Regions from separate parts of the Camelimonas sp. ID_303_24 genome, predicted to be linked through region 1. Evidence: predicted binding sites of a transcription regulator. Region 1 holds the regulator's gene; the other holds the start of a gene.
The links. The regulator LexA, encoded in region 1, represses DNA repair genes until DNA is damaged. The targets are predictions, from matches to a motif close to TGTTCNNNNTGTGTTCNG.

Region 2: the regulator LexA is predicted to act here: its motif matches at 2,109-2,126, upstream of ACERNI_RS00045 (ImuA family protein).

Annotation. Positions count from the first base shown of each region.
Region 1 covers NZ_JBLLJM010000002.1:458,966-466,967, reverse strand. Annotated here, with positions in the region: gene gltX (glutamate--tRNA ligase) at 1-1,081, opposite strand, end outside; gene ACERNI_RS02550 (ComEC/Rec2 family competence protein) at 1,789-4,260, shown strand; gene lexA (transcriptional repressor LexA) at 4,418-5,155, opposite strand; gene ACERNI_RS02540 (hypothetical protein) at 5,114-5,458, shown strand; gene ACERNI_RS02535 (flavin-containing monooxygenase) at 5,488-7,314, shown strand; gene ACERNI_RS02530 (hypothetical protein) at 7,711-8,002, shown strand, end outside.
Region 2 covers NZ_JBLLJM010000001.1:3,149-11,150, forward strand. Annotated here, with positions in the region: gene ACERNI_RS00030 (hypothetical protein) at 63-185, opposite strand; gene dinB (DNA polymerase IV) at 207-1,334, opposite strand; gene ACERNI_RS00040 (SOS response-associated peptidase) at 1,343-2,011, opposite strand; gene ACERNI_RS00045 (ImuA family protein) at 2,173-2,934, shown strand; gene ACERNI_RS00050 (Y-family DNA polymerase) at 2,849-4,372, shown strand; gene ACERNI_RS00055 (error-prone DNA polymerase) at 4,369-7,920, shown strand; partial or broken gene ACERNI_RS00060 (conjugal transfer protein TraG) at 7,945-8,002, shown strand, end outside.

The sequences.
Region 1 (8,002 bases):
GCTCCTTCAGGCCAGGCATGGCCGCCAGCAGCTTGGCGCGCTGCTCCGGCGTGAAGCTGTCGCCGAGGCCGCGGGCCGGGCCAAGCTCAGGCAGGATCGCTTCGATCGCTTCCACCAGCCGCGCATCGCTGGCGTTGCGCATGTAAAGGCCGTTGAGGTTTTCCAGCTTGGCGAAATCAAACCGCGCCGCCGAGCGGCCGATCTGACCAAGGCCAAAAGCTGCGATCATCTCATCGGTGGAAAACACTTCCTGATCGCCATGGCTCCAGCCGAGACGCACCAGATAGTTGCGCAGCGCTTCCGGCAGGTAGCCCATGCTGCGGTAAGCCTCGACGCCGAGCGCGCCGTGGCGCTTGGAGAGCTTGGCCCCATCCGGCCCGTGAATCAGCGGAATGTGCGCCATCACCGGCGTCTTCCAGCCCAGGGCGTCATAGATCTGCTTCTGGCGCGCCGCGTTGGTCAGGTGATCGTCGCCGCGAATGATATGGGTGACGTTCATGTCGTGATCGTCCACCACGACGGCCAGCATGTAGGTGGGGTTGCCGTCGGAGCGCAGCAGCACCAGGTCGTCGAGATCCTTGTTCTGCCAGACGACGCGGCCCTGCACCTCATCCTCGATGACCGTCTCGCCGGACTGCGGCGCCTTCAGGCGCACCACTGGCTTCACGCCAGCAGGCGCTTCGGATGCGTCGCGATCGCGCCAGCGGCCGTCATAACGCATGGGCCGGCCCTCCTTGCGGGCCAGTTCGCGCATCTCCGTCAGCTCTTCGGGGGTGGCGTAACAATAATAGGCGTTGCCGCTGGCCAGCAGCTGGTCGACCGCTTCGCGATGCCGCGCGGCGCGGCCGTGCTGGTAGACCACCTCGTCATCCCAGTTCAGGCCCAGCCAGCCAAGGCCGTCGATAATCGCGGCGATGGCGGCGTCCGTGGAGCGCTCGCGATCGGTGTCCTCGATGCGCAGCAGCATCTTGCCGCCGTGCTTGCGCGCGTAGAGCCAGTTGAACAGAGCGGTGCGGGCGCCGCCAATATGCAGATAGCCAGTCGGAGACGGAGCGAATCGCGTGATGATCTGATCGGTCATGGGCTCAACAGCGTGTGAAATACGGAAAGCGACGCCCGGTTGGGGGCGCCATTGTCTGGACGGGTGGGGTTGCGCCAGTCCAGCAAAAGCGTCTCCGCTTTTGCATGAGGCTTTGCATGAAAGCAAAGCCCCTGACGCGTTGCCCTGGCGCGTTGCGTTTGGCCATCCGCCGGTTTGGCAATGCCTCCAGGGCGTTGTCAGCAAGCAGGAGGCCGGAGAAGGCCGCAACCGGCGCGACGCCGGAGCCTGTGCCTGATCCGCCGTTTGCACGGAGCCGCCGCCGGATCGCTGTCAACGCGCCATGCGCTCGTGTAGCATGTCGTCGCCGTCAGTCGAAGCCAGACGCGGGCCATGACTGAACGTTGATTGTTGCTGTTGTATGGCGGGCGCATCCCGTCGTGACGCCGGAACGGCGCATGAAGCCAGTGGGGAAAGCGCAGGGTGGGGCGGCGGACGCTCCGCGCCGGTCTGGTGCGCCTGCGCTCGCGCGGGACGGACAGCTGCTTGCCGCAAAGTTCGCCCAGGCGGCGTATGCCCCACCGGAGCTTGCCCGCGCCGCATCCCCGCAGGCGGCGCCCCCCCATGCTGGCGCGGATCATCATCTTCCGGAAACAACTGCTCCCGCCCAGGCAAATACAGCCCGTTCAGGCCTTTGGTGGTCAGGCCTCCGGGCTCTCCAGACGCACGCCGGCCTGGTTCGCCGGCTGGTGAATGGGATAGCGACTGGTCTGGCGCGCGAGGCGCGCCTGCTGCGCCGGGCTCCGGCCACGACCATGGCATTGTGGGCGGCGATGGCCGCCCGCCAGATCCGGGGCTGGCTGGGCGCGGACATCGACCAGCGCCGCCACTGGCTTTGGCTGCCGGTGCTCTTCGGCTGCGGCGTCATCTGGTATTTCAACCGCCTGACGCCGGGGGACGCCGGCCCTGCGCTTGTCGCCGCCTGCGCCCTGTTGCTGGCGTCGGCGACGCGCCGCCGGCCGGCGGCGCGCATGGCGCTGGTCGTTTTGGCCATGATTCCCGCCGGCTACGCCGCCAGCGCCCTGCGGCTTGCCGCGCTGGATGCGCCGGTGTTGCAACGGCCCACCATTGGCGAACTGACCGGATATGTCCTGGCCGTGGACCAGCGCGGGGCCGGCGCGAGGCTGCTGGTGGCTCCGGTCAGCTTCGCGCGCCTGTCGCCGCAGCAACTGCCGGCCAGGGTCAGGGTGTCGGTGCGACAGGCGGAGCCGTTGCGCGCGGGCGTCATGGTGCGAACGCGGGCGCGCCTGCTGCCGCCGCCAGAAGCAGCGCGCCCCGGCGGCTACGATTTTGCCCGCGACGCCTGGTTCCGGCAGACCGGCGGCACGGGTTCAGCCCTCGGCAGGATTGCGGTTTGGGATGGGGCGCAGGCCGCCTGGGTCGACGCCCCATCAGCCGCGCCGCTACCAGGAGAGGGCAACCGCGGCCAGAAAAACAGCGAGAAAAATGCTCAGGAAAACGATCTGGAAAGCGCGCAAGCCATGCCCGCGCCGGCGCCGTGGGCATGGCGCCTGGCCGCATGGATCGACAATGGCCGCATGGCGTTGACCGACCGGATCGCCAGCGCATGGGGCGGCCAGGCTGGCGCGGTCGCGGCGGCCCTCGTCACCGGCAAGCGCGGGCAGATCGCGGAGGAGACCAACGCCTGGCTGCGGGCCGCCGGCATCTATCACATCATCTCCATTTCCGGGCTGCACATGGTGTTGGCCGCCGGCATGTTCTTCTGGACGGCGCGCGCGCTTCTGGCGCTCTCGCCGTGGTGCGCGCTGCATCTGCCGGTGCGCAAGATCGCCGCTGTCCTCGCCATGGCCGGAGCGACCGCCTATTGCGTCTTCTCCGGGGCCGATGTCGCGACCGAACGGTCATTGATCATGATCCTCGCCATGCTTGGCGCCATTCTGGTCGACCGGCCGGCGCTCTCCATGCACAATCTGGCCGTGGCGGCGATGATTGTGCTTGTGCGCGAGCCGGAAAGCCTGCTGGGGCCTGGCTTCCAGATGTCGTTCGCGGCCGTGGCCGGGCTGATCGCGCTGGCGGACCGCAGCGCGGTCACGCCAGGGCAGCCGCGCCGGCGTCGCGCCGGGCCTGGTCTGGTCCGCCGGGCGATGGCGCCGCTGGTCGCAGTCGGACTGACGACGCTGGTTTGTGAGCTGGCGACCGGACCATTCAGCGTCTGGCATTTCCAGTCGGTGTATCCGCTGGGGCTGGTCGGCAACGCCATGGCTTTGCCATTTCTGTCGCTGGTGGTGATGCCCGCCGCCGTCGTGGGCGTCGCCCTGACGGCGCTTGGGCTGGACTGGCCGGTCTGGTGGGTCATGGGGGCGGCGACCGAGCCGGTGCTTTACGTCTCCATGCGCATCGCGGCGACGCCCCACGCCGTCGCCGGCGTCGCCGCGCCTGGGCCGGGCGCATTATTGTGCCTGAGCGTAGCCATCATCTGGTTTGTCATCTGGCGCTCGCCCCTGCGCTGGGCGGCCCTTGCGCCGGCGTTCGCCGGTCTGGTTCTGCTCCAGTTCGCCTCAAAGCCGGATGTGCTGGTCGACCGGCAGGGACGCGGAGCGCTGGTGGTGCAGGGCCAGGGGCGCGATTCTGATGGACGGCTGCGCGTCACCCTGCTGGGAACGCCGTCATCGTTCACCGTTGAACAATGGTTGCGCGCCATTGGCGACCAGCGGGCGGCGAGCGATCCTTCCCTGCGGGCTGGCGCGCGCTGCGATCCGTTGGGCTGCACCGCGCTCCGCGATGATGGCGGCGCCATCGCATGGAGCCGGGAGCGACGCGGCCTGTTTGAAGATTGCGCCCGCGCCGATGTCATCGTCTCCCCGCATCGCGCGCCATCGGGATGTCGCGCGGCCGTGGCGCTGGATCGTCAGACACTGGCGCAGCAGGGGGCCGCCAGCATCTATCTGCATGAAGGCGCGGCCACGGTAAGGCGCGTGCGGCAGCCCGGGGAAGGCTGGCCATGGACGCCGGCCCGGCCACCACGATACGAACCGCCCACACACCGGAGTTTCCAGCCAGCCCCGGAGCGGCCGGCGCGGCGAACGCCGGATCAGCATGGCGCGACGACGCCAGAACAAGGCAGGGAGGCAAACGCCGGCGGCGGAACGGACCCCGATGATGACGCGCGTGGCGAAACCGGCGCCGCGCAGCCGGATTGAGCGCCCCGCACGGCACAAGCGAAAACGCCATCAGAACCCGCGAGCCGCGCAACCGTCCGGCGTCATCCAGCAGTTGGGACATGGCCAATCCGCTGAAGCTGGCGACTGCCCTGAAGAGCCTGACCCGGCGCGGTTTCCCAAATGCCGGGGCGGCGCTTCAATAACGCCGCACCAGGCTGACGAGCTTGCCCTGAATTTTCACCCGGCCGGCCGGCAGCACCCGGTTCTCGAACTGCGGATTGGCGGCTTCCAGTTCAACGCTGGGGCCGCGTTTGCGCAGGCGCTTCAGGGTTGCTTCCTCATCATCGATCAGCGCGACGATGATGTCGCCATTATCGGCGGAATCCTGACGGCGGATCACCACGGTGTCGCCTTCCAGAATGCCGGCGTCGATCATCGAATCGCCGCGCACCTCCAGGGCGTAATGGTCACCCGCGCCCAGCAGGCCGACGGGGAGGGGGATGCTCTCGCCCTGATGCTGTATGGCGCTGATGGGCGCGCCGGCGGCGATGCGCCCGATCAGCGGCACCGCGACGACACCCGGGATCTGCCCATCCGTCATCGCGGGGGAAAAGCCTTCGTTGTCCGTGCGTTTCGCCACCGTTGCGGCGCTTTTGCCGCCCGCCACCACGCGCGGCCGGAAACCCGTCTGCGCGGGCTTTCCTCCAGCTCCCTGCTGGATGTCAGGCATGCGCAACACCTCGACGGCGCGCGCCCGGTTGGGTAGCCGGCGAATGAATCCACGCTCCTCAAGCGCCATGATCAGGCGATGGATGCCGGACTTCGATTTGAGATCCAGAGCCTCCTTCATCTCGTCAAACGACGGTGGCACGCCGGTTTCCTGAAGGCGTTGATGGATAAACCGCAAAAGCTCGTGCTGCTTGGCCGTCAACATCGTCTCTCACCCCCAATGACAGAGCAGCCAGCCCCCGCCTTAACGCCAGACGAACGGGCAAAACTGACAGGCCGATTCTGCAACGAAACAAATCATGAACAGTATTGCATGTTCCTGCTGTGTTCCGCAATATGTGATCCGGATGCAAATGGGCCGGGGTGGCAGGCGCTGCGCTGCTGGCAGTGCGGCGGCGCGACCTGGGTTTTCCATGCGCCGGGCGCAGACGCGATCATGGCGAAGCCGCAGTTGACATGGCTATTGGTACTGATCAGTATCTTTATCAAGAATAAGGATATTTCATAAAGTCATGACGCTTGCGCCGGGAGTGAAACATGTCAGCTACGGGCGATAACGCCGCGCATATCGAGATCGATGCGCTGAAGGCGCGTTACCGGGAGGAGCGGGACAGGCGTCTGCGTTCCGACGGGAACCAGCAGTACGCCGCCATGACCGGTGATTTCGCGCATTATCTGGACGATCCCTATGTCGCGCCGGGTTTCACCCGTGAGCCGGTGCGCGAAACCGTTGACGCCGTTGTTATCGGCGGCGGCTTCGGCGGGCTGCTCTCTGGCGCGCGCCTGCGCGAGGCGGGGATCGAATCGTTCCGGATCATCGAGAAGGGCGGCGACTTCGGCGGCACCTGGTACTGGAACCGTTATCCGGGCGCGGCCTGTGATACGGAAAGCTATATTTACCTGCCCTTGCTGGAAGAAACCGGCTACACGCCGCAGCGCAAATATGCCCGCGCGCCGGAAATTCTTGCCCAGGCCCACCGGGTCGCCCGTCATTTCGATCTTTACCCGCACGCCCTGTTCCAGACCGTGGCGACGGAGATGCGCTGGGATGAGGCGGCCGCGCGCTGGCATGTGCGCACTGATCGCGGCGATGAAATTTCCGCCCGCTTCGTCATCCTCGTCGGCGGTCCGCTGGACCGGCCGAAGCTGCCTGGCATTCCGGGCGTGGAGACTTTCAGGGGCCACAGCTTCCACACCAGCCGCTGGGACTACGCTTACACTGGCGGCGATTCGCACGGCAATCTCACCGGCCTTGCCGACAAGCGGGTGGGCATCATCGGCACCGGGGCCACGGCGGTGCAGTGCGTGCCGCATCTTGGCGAATGGTCAAAGGAACTGTTCGTCTTCCAGCGCACGCCGTCGTCCATCGACGTGCGCGATGACCGGCCGACCGACATGGATTGGGCCGGTTCGCTCCAGCCGGGCTGGCAGCGGGAGCGCATGGACAATTTCACCGCCGTTGTCTCGGGCGGAGAGTTCGAGGAGGATCTGGTCAATGACGGCTGGACCGATCTCATCGGCAACATTCTGCTGGCGGCGCGGCGCAAGCAGAAACAGGGCGAGGTTGTCGAAGACCCGGAGAAGCTGATCGAACTGGCTGACTTTCAGAAAATGGAGCGGGTGCGCGCCCGCGTTGATTCCATCGTCAGGGATGCCGCCATCGCCTCGGCGCTGAAGCCCTGGTACAGCCAGTTCTGCAAGCGGCCGTGCTTCCACGATGGCTATCTGCCGACCTTCAACCGCCCCAACGTCCATCTCATCGATACGCAGGGGCGGGGCGTCGAGCGCATCACCGAAACCGGCGTCGTCGTCGACGGCAAATCCTATGAACTGGATTGCCTGATCTACGCCACCGGCTTCGAGGTTGGCACCGACATCACCCGCCGCTTCGGCCTTGAGGTTTACGGCCGGGACGGCCTGACGCTGACCGAGAAATGGCGGGACGGGGCCGAAACCTTCCACGGGCTGTTCTCGCGCGGCTTCCCCAACTGCTTCATCGTCACGCCGATCCAGTCGGGCCAGAGCCCCAATTTCCAGCACATGCTGGATGAGCAGACCCGTCATATCGGCTGGCTGTTGCGGCAGATGCGCGAACGCGGCGCGATCACCGTCGAGGCAACGGCGGCGGCGGAAAAGGCGTGGGTGGATGCCTGCGTCAAGATCGCCCGCGCCCGCGTGCCTTATCTGGAGGAGTGCACGCCGGGCTACTACAACAACGAAGGCAACGTGAACAACATGCGGGTGCTGAAGAACAATCAGTACTGGCGGGGCCCGACGGTGTTCCTTCGCATGTGGGAGACCTGGCGTCAGAAGGGCGACATGGACGGGCTGGAGCTGAGTTACGGCGCCCAGGCTGCGGAATAAGGCGCCGCCGGGTAGAACCCGACCTGGAAGAAACGCGCCCAGGAAGAAACGCGCCCAGGAAGAAACGCCACCGGGCAGAAACGCCACAGGGCAGAGCGCGGCGGCACTGAGGGCGACAGCCGAAAGGCAAGTAAAGGCAGGCGGCGGCAAAAGCCCCGTGCGCATCGCGCCCGGTCATGCGCGGGGCGGCCGCAGTTGCGCCGCGATGCCGGCCTGCGGCTGCGATGATCTGCATGGTTGCCGGGCGCCGCAGCGGCTCCGGCAACTGGCGCGCGCATATATTCACCGTCATGCGCATTCACTGGTATTTCCACATGCCGCAGGTGCTGTATCGTCAGAACCTGCGGATATTTATTTGAAATACTGGTGATTATTATGCGTATGTACCATTTTTCAATGAAGTTATTGCTTGTAGCTGTTGTTGTCCTTGTTGCGCCGCGCGCCGGGCAGGCGGCCTGGAGCCATGACGATCTCGCGGGACGCCTGGCCGCCGGCGAGCTTCCCGGCGTGGTGATGCGCCTTGGCAAATGCGAACGGACTGGTCGCGAGGTCAGCAAAATGTCTGGCGCTGACAAGGCGGCTGGCGCTGGCAAGACGTTTGGCCCGACGGGATTCGCCGTGGTGCGCTTTCAGGCGTGGAATGTCATCGACCGGTGGATCGCCACCTCCGACAGCCATTTGTTCCTGT
Region 2 (8,002 bases), on a different contig from region 1:
GATAGCTCTTGTCATGGAATTTGATTGCCGTCGGCATCGACGACGATAACATCGGAGAAATCTCAGGCTTTCATTACCGGCGCGCGCCCCGCATGGATGTTCTCTAGCCTGGTAATGCGTACGCAGATCATGGCCATCGCCTTGGCGAGTTGGGCCGAAATCCTCTCCTCGTCGCGCCGCTTCATCCGGCCACTTCCGTTCGGTTTCTATAGACCCGGTAGTTCGAGGCTAAGTTGCCGAACGACATCTTCGTCTCTTTCCGGCTCCAATGAGGATAGCGTAACGCCAAGAAGCCGCACCCCCTTTTCGACCGGGAACAGCGCCTCCAGAAGCACCCACGCGATCGCGGTGAGTTCCTCCGCTCCGCGCAGTCTGCGCTCGATGGTCCGGCTGCGGGTGATCTGCTGGAAGTCAGCGTATTTCACCTTGAGCGTCACGGTGCGGCCGGTCAGAGCCTTGGCCTCGCAACTTCGCCAGACCTTCGCCGATAGCGAGTCGATCTCTTTCCTCGCCGGTTCGAGATCGAAAATGTCCGTGGTAAAGGTATCCTCGGCCCCGATGGACTTGCGCTCGCGATGTGGTTCCACCGGGCGAAGGTCGATCCCGCGTGAGATGCTGTGATACCATCCGCCCGACTTCCCGAAATGCTCCCGCAGATACTCGGGCGATTTCTCCCTGAGATCAGCGCCTGTCAGAATGCCGAGGCGCTCCATCTTCGCCGCCGTGGCCGGCCCGACGCCATGAAACTTGTTCACCGCCAGTTCTGCCACGAATTGCGGGCCGCGCGCGGGTGTGATGACCGCCTGGCCATTAGGCTTGTTGAGGTCGCTCGCCATTTTCGCGAGGAACTTGCAGTAGCTGATGCCCGCCGAAGCGTTGAGGCCCGTGACCTCCTTGATGCGGTCGCGGATGATCTGCGCCACTTCGGTCGCGAGAGGAATGCCCCGCTTGTTGGAGCTTACGTCGAGATAGGCTTCGTCGAGGGACAGCGGTTCGATCAGATCGGTGTGCTCGGCGAAGATCTCCCGGATCTGGGCCGAAACCGCCCGATAGACATCGAAGCGGGGCTTCACGAAAACCAGATCGGGGCAACGCCGCTTCGCCGTGACCGACGGCATCGCCGATCGCACACCATATTCGCGCGCTTCATAACTTGCTGCGGCCACCACGCCGCGCGCGGCCGATCCGCCAACCGCAACCGGCTTGCCCCGCAAGCTTGGATCATCGCGCTGTTCGACTGAGGCATAAAATGCATCCATATCAACATGGATGATCTTGCGGATTTTTTCCCCCGCTTCGCCTGTGTCGCTCTGATGGACGCCCACGCCCGCCATCGTCCGGGTCACTTCTCGAGCATTCTGGACCGCTCGACGATCCTCAACCAATCGGCCGGCAACGGGCGCTGTAGAGCCTTCGCATCCTTCCAGTCAGCGTTCAGCCATGTCTGTACCTCCTCGGGGCTGGTGAGGATCACTGGCATCGCCTTGGGGTGGATCGGCTTAACAATGTCGTTCGCATCGGTTGTCAGGAAGGCGAACAGATCATGTGTGCCGGGGCGCGGTGTTCGGTTCGATCCGCGAACGCCGTCCCACCGCGTCCAGATGCCGGCAAAGAAGAACAGCGGCTCGCTATCGTCCAGAGCAAACCAGCAGAGCGGCTTGCGCTTCGTCACCGGATCAGGCGTCTGCCCATATTCCGAAAAGGCCGTCGCCGGGACCACGCATCGGTGCTCGATCCCCAGCCATTGCTGCCAATGTCCGATCCACGTCTTGCGGACATTGGTGACGCCGGTGTCGGGCGCGTCGGGTGATTTCAGGTGCTCCGCTGGTGTCGGCATGCCCCACGTCAGGGAGGCCAGTTCCCTGCTGCCGTCGCGGTTGCGCACAACCGGCGCCGGACGATCAGGATAGACATCGATCAACGGCTCAAGGTTCCCGAGGCTGTCATGCGTTGCGGCCACGAAATCCCGGATCGCCTGCTGGTTCGTCGTCAGATTATAGAGGTTACACAAACCCGATCCTCCGGTTTTACTGTGCGCCTACAATAAAAGCCCCGGAAGAGCCTGTCGTTCACATTTCGTCGGACTCACATTGACTCTCGGCTGGAATGAGAACAAATAAGGAACATAACAGCGAGAATCCACTGTGACAACCCTCGGAGCACCCCCCGCGCATGAATACGCGCCCCGTCAACCCGGCCTTTTTGGCGCTGCGTGAGCGTATCGCGCAGCTGGAGGGGGATGGCGCGCGCACGCGGGAGGTGCTGCCCTTCGGCGTGCCAACGCTGGATCGGAGATTGCCTGGCGGTGGGCTTGCGCTCGGGTGCCTGCATGAGGTCGCGGGCGGCGGAAATGGCGCCGTGGACGGGGCGGCCGCCGCCTGTTTCGTAGCCGGGATCGCGGCCCGCACACCGGGCAAGGTTCTATGGTGCGTGGCGCAGCAGGATTTGTTCGCACCGGGACTGGAACAGGCTGGCCTGTCCCCCGATCGCGTCATCCATGTCGAGGCCGGAGACGACAAATCGGTTCTGGCCTGCATGGAGGAAGGATTGCGGCATGGCGGTCTTGGCGCAGTGGTCGCCGATATTGCCCGTCTGCCGATGACCGCCTCGCGGCGGCTGCATCTGGCCGCCAAGGAGAGCGGGACCATAGGCATCGCACTGCGGCGCTGGCGACGGCAGGCCGAAGCCAGCGATTTCGGGCAGCCCAGCGCGGCGATGACGCGGTGGCGGGTCTCGGTGCTGCCGTCGCGGCCCTTGCCGGTTCCGGGCGTCGGACGCGCACGTTGGCTCATCGAGCTGATCCGCGCCCGCGCCGGGGAATCCCTCAATATAGAACTGGAGGCGTGCGATGGCTCGGGTCATCTCGGTCTTCCTGCCGACATGGCCGACAGACCGGCTGCGGCGGAAGACTGGCGACACAGCGCTGCCGGTTGAAGCGCCTCTGGTCCTCGTCGGACGCGACCGCAACAGGCGCATTATCACGGCGGCGGATTCTGCGGCCCAGGCACTCGGCCTGCGGGTCGGGATTCCTGTCACCAAGGCGCAGGCTCTCGTGCCGGGTCTCGCCATCGAACCGGCCGACCCCAAGGCCGACGCGGAGAGCCTGGAACGTCTCGCCCTCTGGGTCTTGCAGCGCTTCAGTCCGATCGTCGCGGTCGATCCACCCGATGGCATCGTCATCGAATCCACCGGCGCCGACCATCTCCACGGCGGCGAAGCCGCCATGCTGGATGCGCTTATCGGGCGTCTGACCCTTTCGGGTGTGGCCGCCCGAGCCGCCGTCGCCGACACCTGGGGCGCCGCCCATGCGCTGGCGCGCTACCGGGCAGATCCGGTTCTGATCGGAGGTGCCGGCAATGGAGAGGCCCTGATTTCGCCATTGCCCCTTGAGGCACTTCGCCTCCCGGATTCGATCTCCGCCGGCCTGCGTGATCTCGGCTTTGCCGCGATCTCCGACCTGATCGCCCAGCCTCGCGCGCCACTCACGCGCAGGTTCGGTCCTGAACTCGGCCGCCGGCTCGATCAGGCGCTCGGCGCGGCCGCCGAGCCGATCACACCGGTGCGTCCCGAGGATATGATCGAAGCCAGGCGCAGCTTTGCTGAACCCATCGGGGCGGTCGAAACGATCGCGCGCTATATCGGGAAGCTCGTCGCCTCCCTCTGCGATACGTTGGAGCAACGTGGCCTTGGGGCGCGGCGCCTCGATCTGCTCTGTCACCGGGTCGACAACCGCATCGAGACGGTGCGCATCGGGCTTGCCCGTCCCGTGCGCGAGCCAAAACGACTGACCCGACTTCTTTGCGACAAGATAGAAATCATCGATCCCGGCCTCGGCATCGAGATCATGTCGCTCGCGGCCACCCTTGTCGAACCTTTGGAAGCGCGGCAAGCGACGACATCACTTATCGACACGCCGGAACCCGATCTTTCCGGGCTGATCGATGTCCTGGCGAACCGGGTCGGCGCGCGGGCAATCTATCGCTTTGCTCCCGTCGCCAGCGACGTCCCGGAACGATCCATCTGCCGCATTCCCGCACTTGCGGCGGAGACCGGCGCAGGCTGGCCGGATCATTGGCCCCGCCCATCGCGGCTGCTGATGCAGCCTGAGCCCATCGAGACCATGGCGCTTCTGCCCGATCATCCGCCAAACTGGATTTCCTGGCGCGGCGTAAGGCGGCGGGTGCGCCGGGCTGACGGACCTGAACGTGTCTTCGGCGAATGGTGGAAGCGCGATGCGGAACTGGCGGCGGTGCGCGACTACTTCCGCATCGAGGATGACGCCGGCGAACGCTTCTGGGTCTTTCGCGCCGGCGATGGCGAGGATGCCGCCACCGGCTCGCATCGCTGGTTCATGCACGGGATCTTCGGATGACGGACGCCTCGAGAAATGGGCCGCGCTATGCCGAATTGCAGGTGACGTCGCAGTATTCCTTCCTGCGCGGCGCCTCCTCGGCCGACGAGCTGTTTGCGACCGCCGCCCTCATGGGGATCGAGGCGCTCGCCGTAGTGGACCGAAATTCGGTCGCCGGGATCGTCCGCGCCCATGAGGCCGCCAAGGCCACCGGCGTCCGGCTGATCGTCGGCTGCCGCCTCGACTTGGCCTGCGGCATGTCGGTACTGGTCTATCCCACCGATCGGGATGCATGGTCGCGGCTGTGCCGCCTACTGACCCTCGGCAAGGGCCGCGCCGGAAAAGGGGGATGCCATCTGGAATGGGCTGATCTGGTCGCCTATGGCGAAGGCATGATCGCGGTCCTGGTGCCCGATCTGGCCGATGCGGTCTGCGCCCTGCGGCTGCGACGACTGCGTGACACCTTCGGGGATCGCGCCTATCTGGCGCTCACGCTGCGCCGCCGTCCCAACGATCAGATGCGGCTGTGGGAGCTGTTGATGCTGGCGCAACAGGCGCGAGTGCCGACCGTCGTGACCAATGACGTGCTGTTCCATGAACCGGGCCGCCGCATGTTACAGGACGTCGTGACGGCCATCCGCCACAACACTACGATCGACGCCCTCGGTCATCGGAGGGAACGCCATGCCGATCGATACCTGAAACCGCCCGCCGAGATGCACCGTCTGTTCGCGCGTTGGCCGGAAGCGCTGGCGCGCACAGTGGAGATCATGCGCCGCTGCACCTTCAGCCTTGACGAACTGCGATACCAATATCCCGAGGAACGTGACGATCCGGCCCTGACGCCGCAACAGACACTGGACAGACTAACCTGGGAGGGTGCGGCGACACGTTATCCCGATGGCGTGCCTGACGAAGTGACGGCGGCGCTGCGCCACGAACTGGCCCTGATCGGCAAACTCGACTACGCGCCATATTTTTTGACCGTCAACAGCATCGTCCAGTTTGCCCGCTCGCGCGGCATTCTCTGTCAGGGACGCGGTTCGGCGGCGAACTCAGCCGTCTGCTATGTCCTCGGCATCACCGCCATCGATCCCGGCCGCAACGATCTGCTCTTCGAACGCTTCGTCAGTGAGGAACGCAGGGAGCCGCCCGACATCGATGTGGATTTCGAGCATGAACGCCGCGAAGAGGTCATCCAGTGGGTTTATGAGCATTATGGCCGGGACCATGCCGCGCTGACGGCCACCGTCATCCGCTATCGTTCCAAGGGCGCGCTGCGCGATGTCGGCAAGGCCATGGACCTTCCTGAGGATCTGCTCCACACCCTTTCCGGCCAGCTCTGGGCCTGGTCGGAAACCGGCGTATCGGATCAGCAAATCCGTGAGTTGAACCTCAATCCGCAGGATCGCCGTCTGCGCCTGACCCTCGAACTGGCAGCGCAGCTTCGCGGCGCACCCCGGCATTTGTCGCAGCATCCGGGCGGCTTCGTCCTGACCCATGACCGGCTCGATGATCTCGTACCGATCGAACCCGCCGCCATGGTGGATCGCCAGATCATCGAATGGGACAAAGACGACATTGACGCCCTGCGCTTCATGAAGGTGGATGTCTTGGCTCTCGGGATGCTGACCTGCATGCGCAAGGGTCTCGATCTGATCGCCGAACACAAGGGGATCGCCGTCGATCTGGCGACCATCCCAGCCGAAGATCCACGCACCTACGCCATGATCCGTAAAGCAGACACCCTCGGGACGTTTCAGATCGAGTCTCGCGCGCAGATGTCGATGCTGCCCCGGCTGAAACCGCGGACCTATTACGATCTGGTGGTGCAGGTCGCCATCGTTCGACCGGGGCCGATCCAGGGTGACATGGTCCATCCCTATCTCCGTCGCCGCGAAGGACTGGAAGAGGTTCACTACCCAACGCCAGAGCTGGAAAAGGTGCTCGGCAAAACCCTCGGCGTGCCGCTCTTTCAAGAGCAGGCCATGCGCGTGGCCATCGAATGCGCAGGCTTCACTCCCGGCGAGGCCGACCTCCTGCGCAAGAGCATGGCCACTTTCAAATTCACCGGCGGCGTCTCGAAATTCCGCGACAAGCTGATCGAGGGAATGGTGGCCAATGGCTATGATCGGGAATTTGCCGAGCGCACCTTCCGGCAACTGGAGGGCTTCGGCTCCTACGGCTTCCCCGAGAGCCACGCCGCCTCCTTTGCCTTGGTTGCCTATGCCTCCGCCTGGCTGAAATGCTGGCACCCCGATGCATTCTGCGCCGCTCTTCTGAACTCCCAACCCATGGGCTTCTACGCCCCGGCACAAATCGTCCGGGATGCCCGCGACCATGGTGTCGAGGTGCGTCCGATCTGCGTCAACGCTTCGCGATGGGATTGTACGCTGGAGCCGACAGACGACGAGACCCGCTTTGCGGTCCGCCTCGGTCTGTGCATGGTGATGCGCGCCCGCGCACAGGATCTCGTCACGCAGGAACTCGGCCCACGCACCGATCTGCAGATCCACCGCAATCTGGAGCGCCAGGTCGAGGCGGAACGCTGGACCCAGCTTGACCGACAGCTTGTCCGTGACGCCCACAAGTCCGGGATTATAGATCTCGCTCCGCCTGCCGACCGCCAGCCGGACGAGTTCCATGCGCTGAAGGTGGGGCGGCTGCGCACCCTCGAAATCCGCGGATTGGCCGGCCAAATCGGACACGCGCAATGGTTCATCAGGCCCGAAGCCGAGACTGTGCTGCGCGAGATGGGCGAACGCGGCGACATCATCAAGCGTATGCACCGCGCGCTCACAGAGCGCGGCATCGAACGCGGCTCGGCCAGCTATGTTCTTGCGGGCGAAAGCCTCGACGTTCCCATCGTCGGCCGACTGGTCGAACGCGGCCTCGATGACGAGTTGAAGGGCACGGCCTATGCCGTGGTCGACGGTACCGACGGCCGCACCCATCATATCAGGCTGCCGCACCTCGATGCCACGGGCGACAGCCCGCCCGGTTCGATCGTGGAATTGCGCTCCTGGGAGGACGCGCAAGGGCAGCGCCGTGTTGCGCTCGCCGTCCGCTCCGATCTCGATCTCGGCGCTCAGGTCGGCGCCACTGGCGCGACCTGGCTCGACCGGCAGGCGATTGCACGCGAACCCATTGCCCTGTCGGACAGCGGCTTCGGCGCGGAAGTCCGTCAGGCACTTGATGAACGTGCCGAGCATCTCATCGGCGAGGGTCTGGCCGAGCGGCAAGGCCAGGGCGGCCGCGTCGTCTTTGCGCGTCGCCTCCTCAGCACCCTGCGCCAGCGCGAGATCGATGCGCTCGGCGAGAAACTCGCCTTTGAGACCGGGCTGCCGTTCAATCGCGCAGCCAGCGGCGAATATGTCGCTGGCGCCTACCGTCAACGGCTTGCGCTGGCCTCCGGCCGCTTCGCCATGATCGACGACGGCCTCGGCTTCCAGCTCGTGCCCTGGTCACCCTCCCTCGAAAAGCAGATCGGCCGCCATGTCTCAGGCGTCGCTCGTGACGATGGCGGCGTCGATTGGGAATTCGGCCGCAAGCGCGGCCTCGGCCTCTGACATCAACCGGAAAGGACAATCGTAATGTCGGCGACCAAGATCCTCTGGGGACAGATCAGTATCGTCTTCCTCATCATCCTCG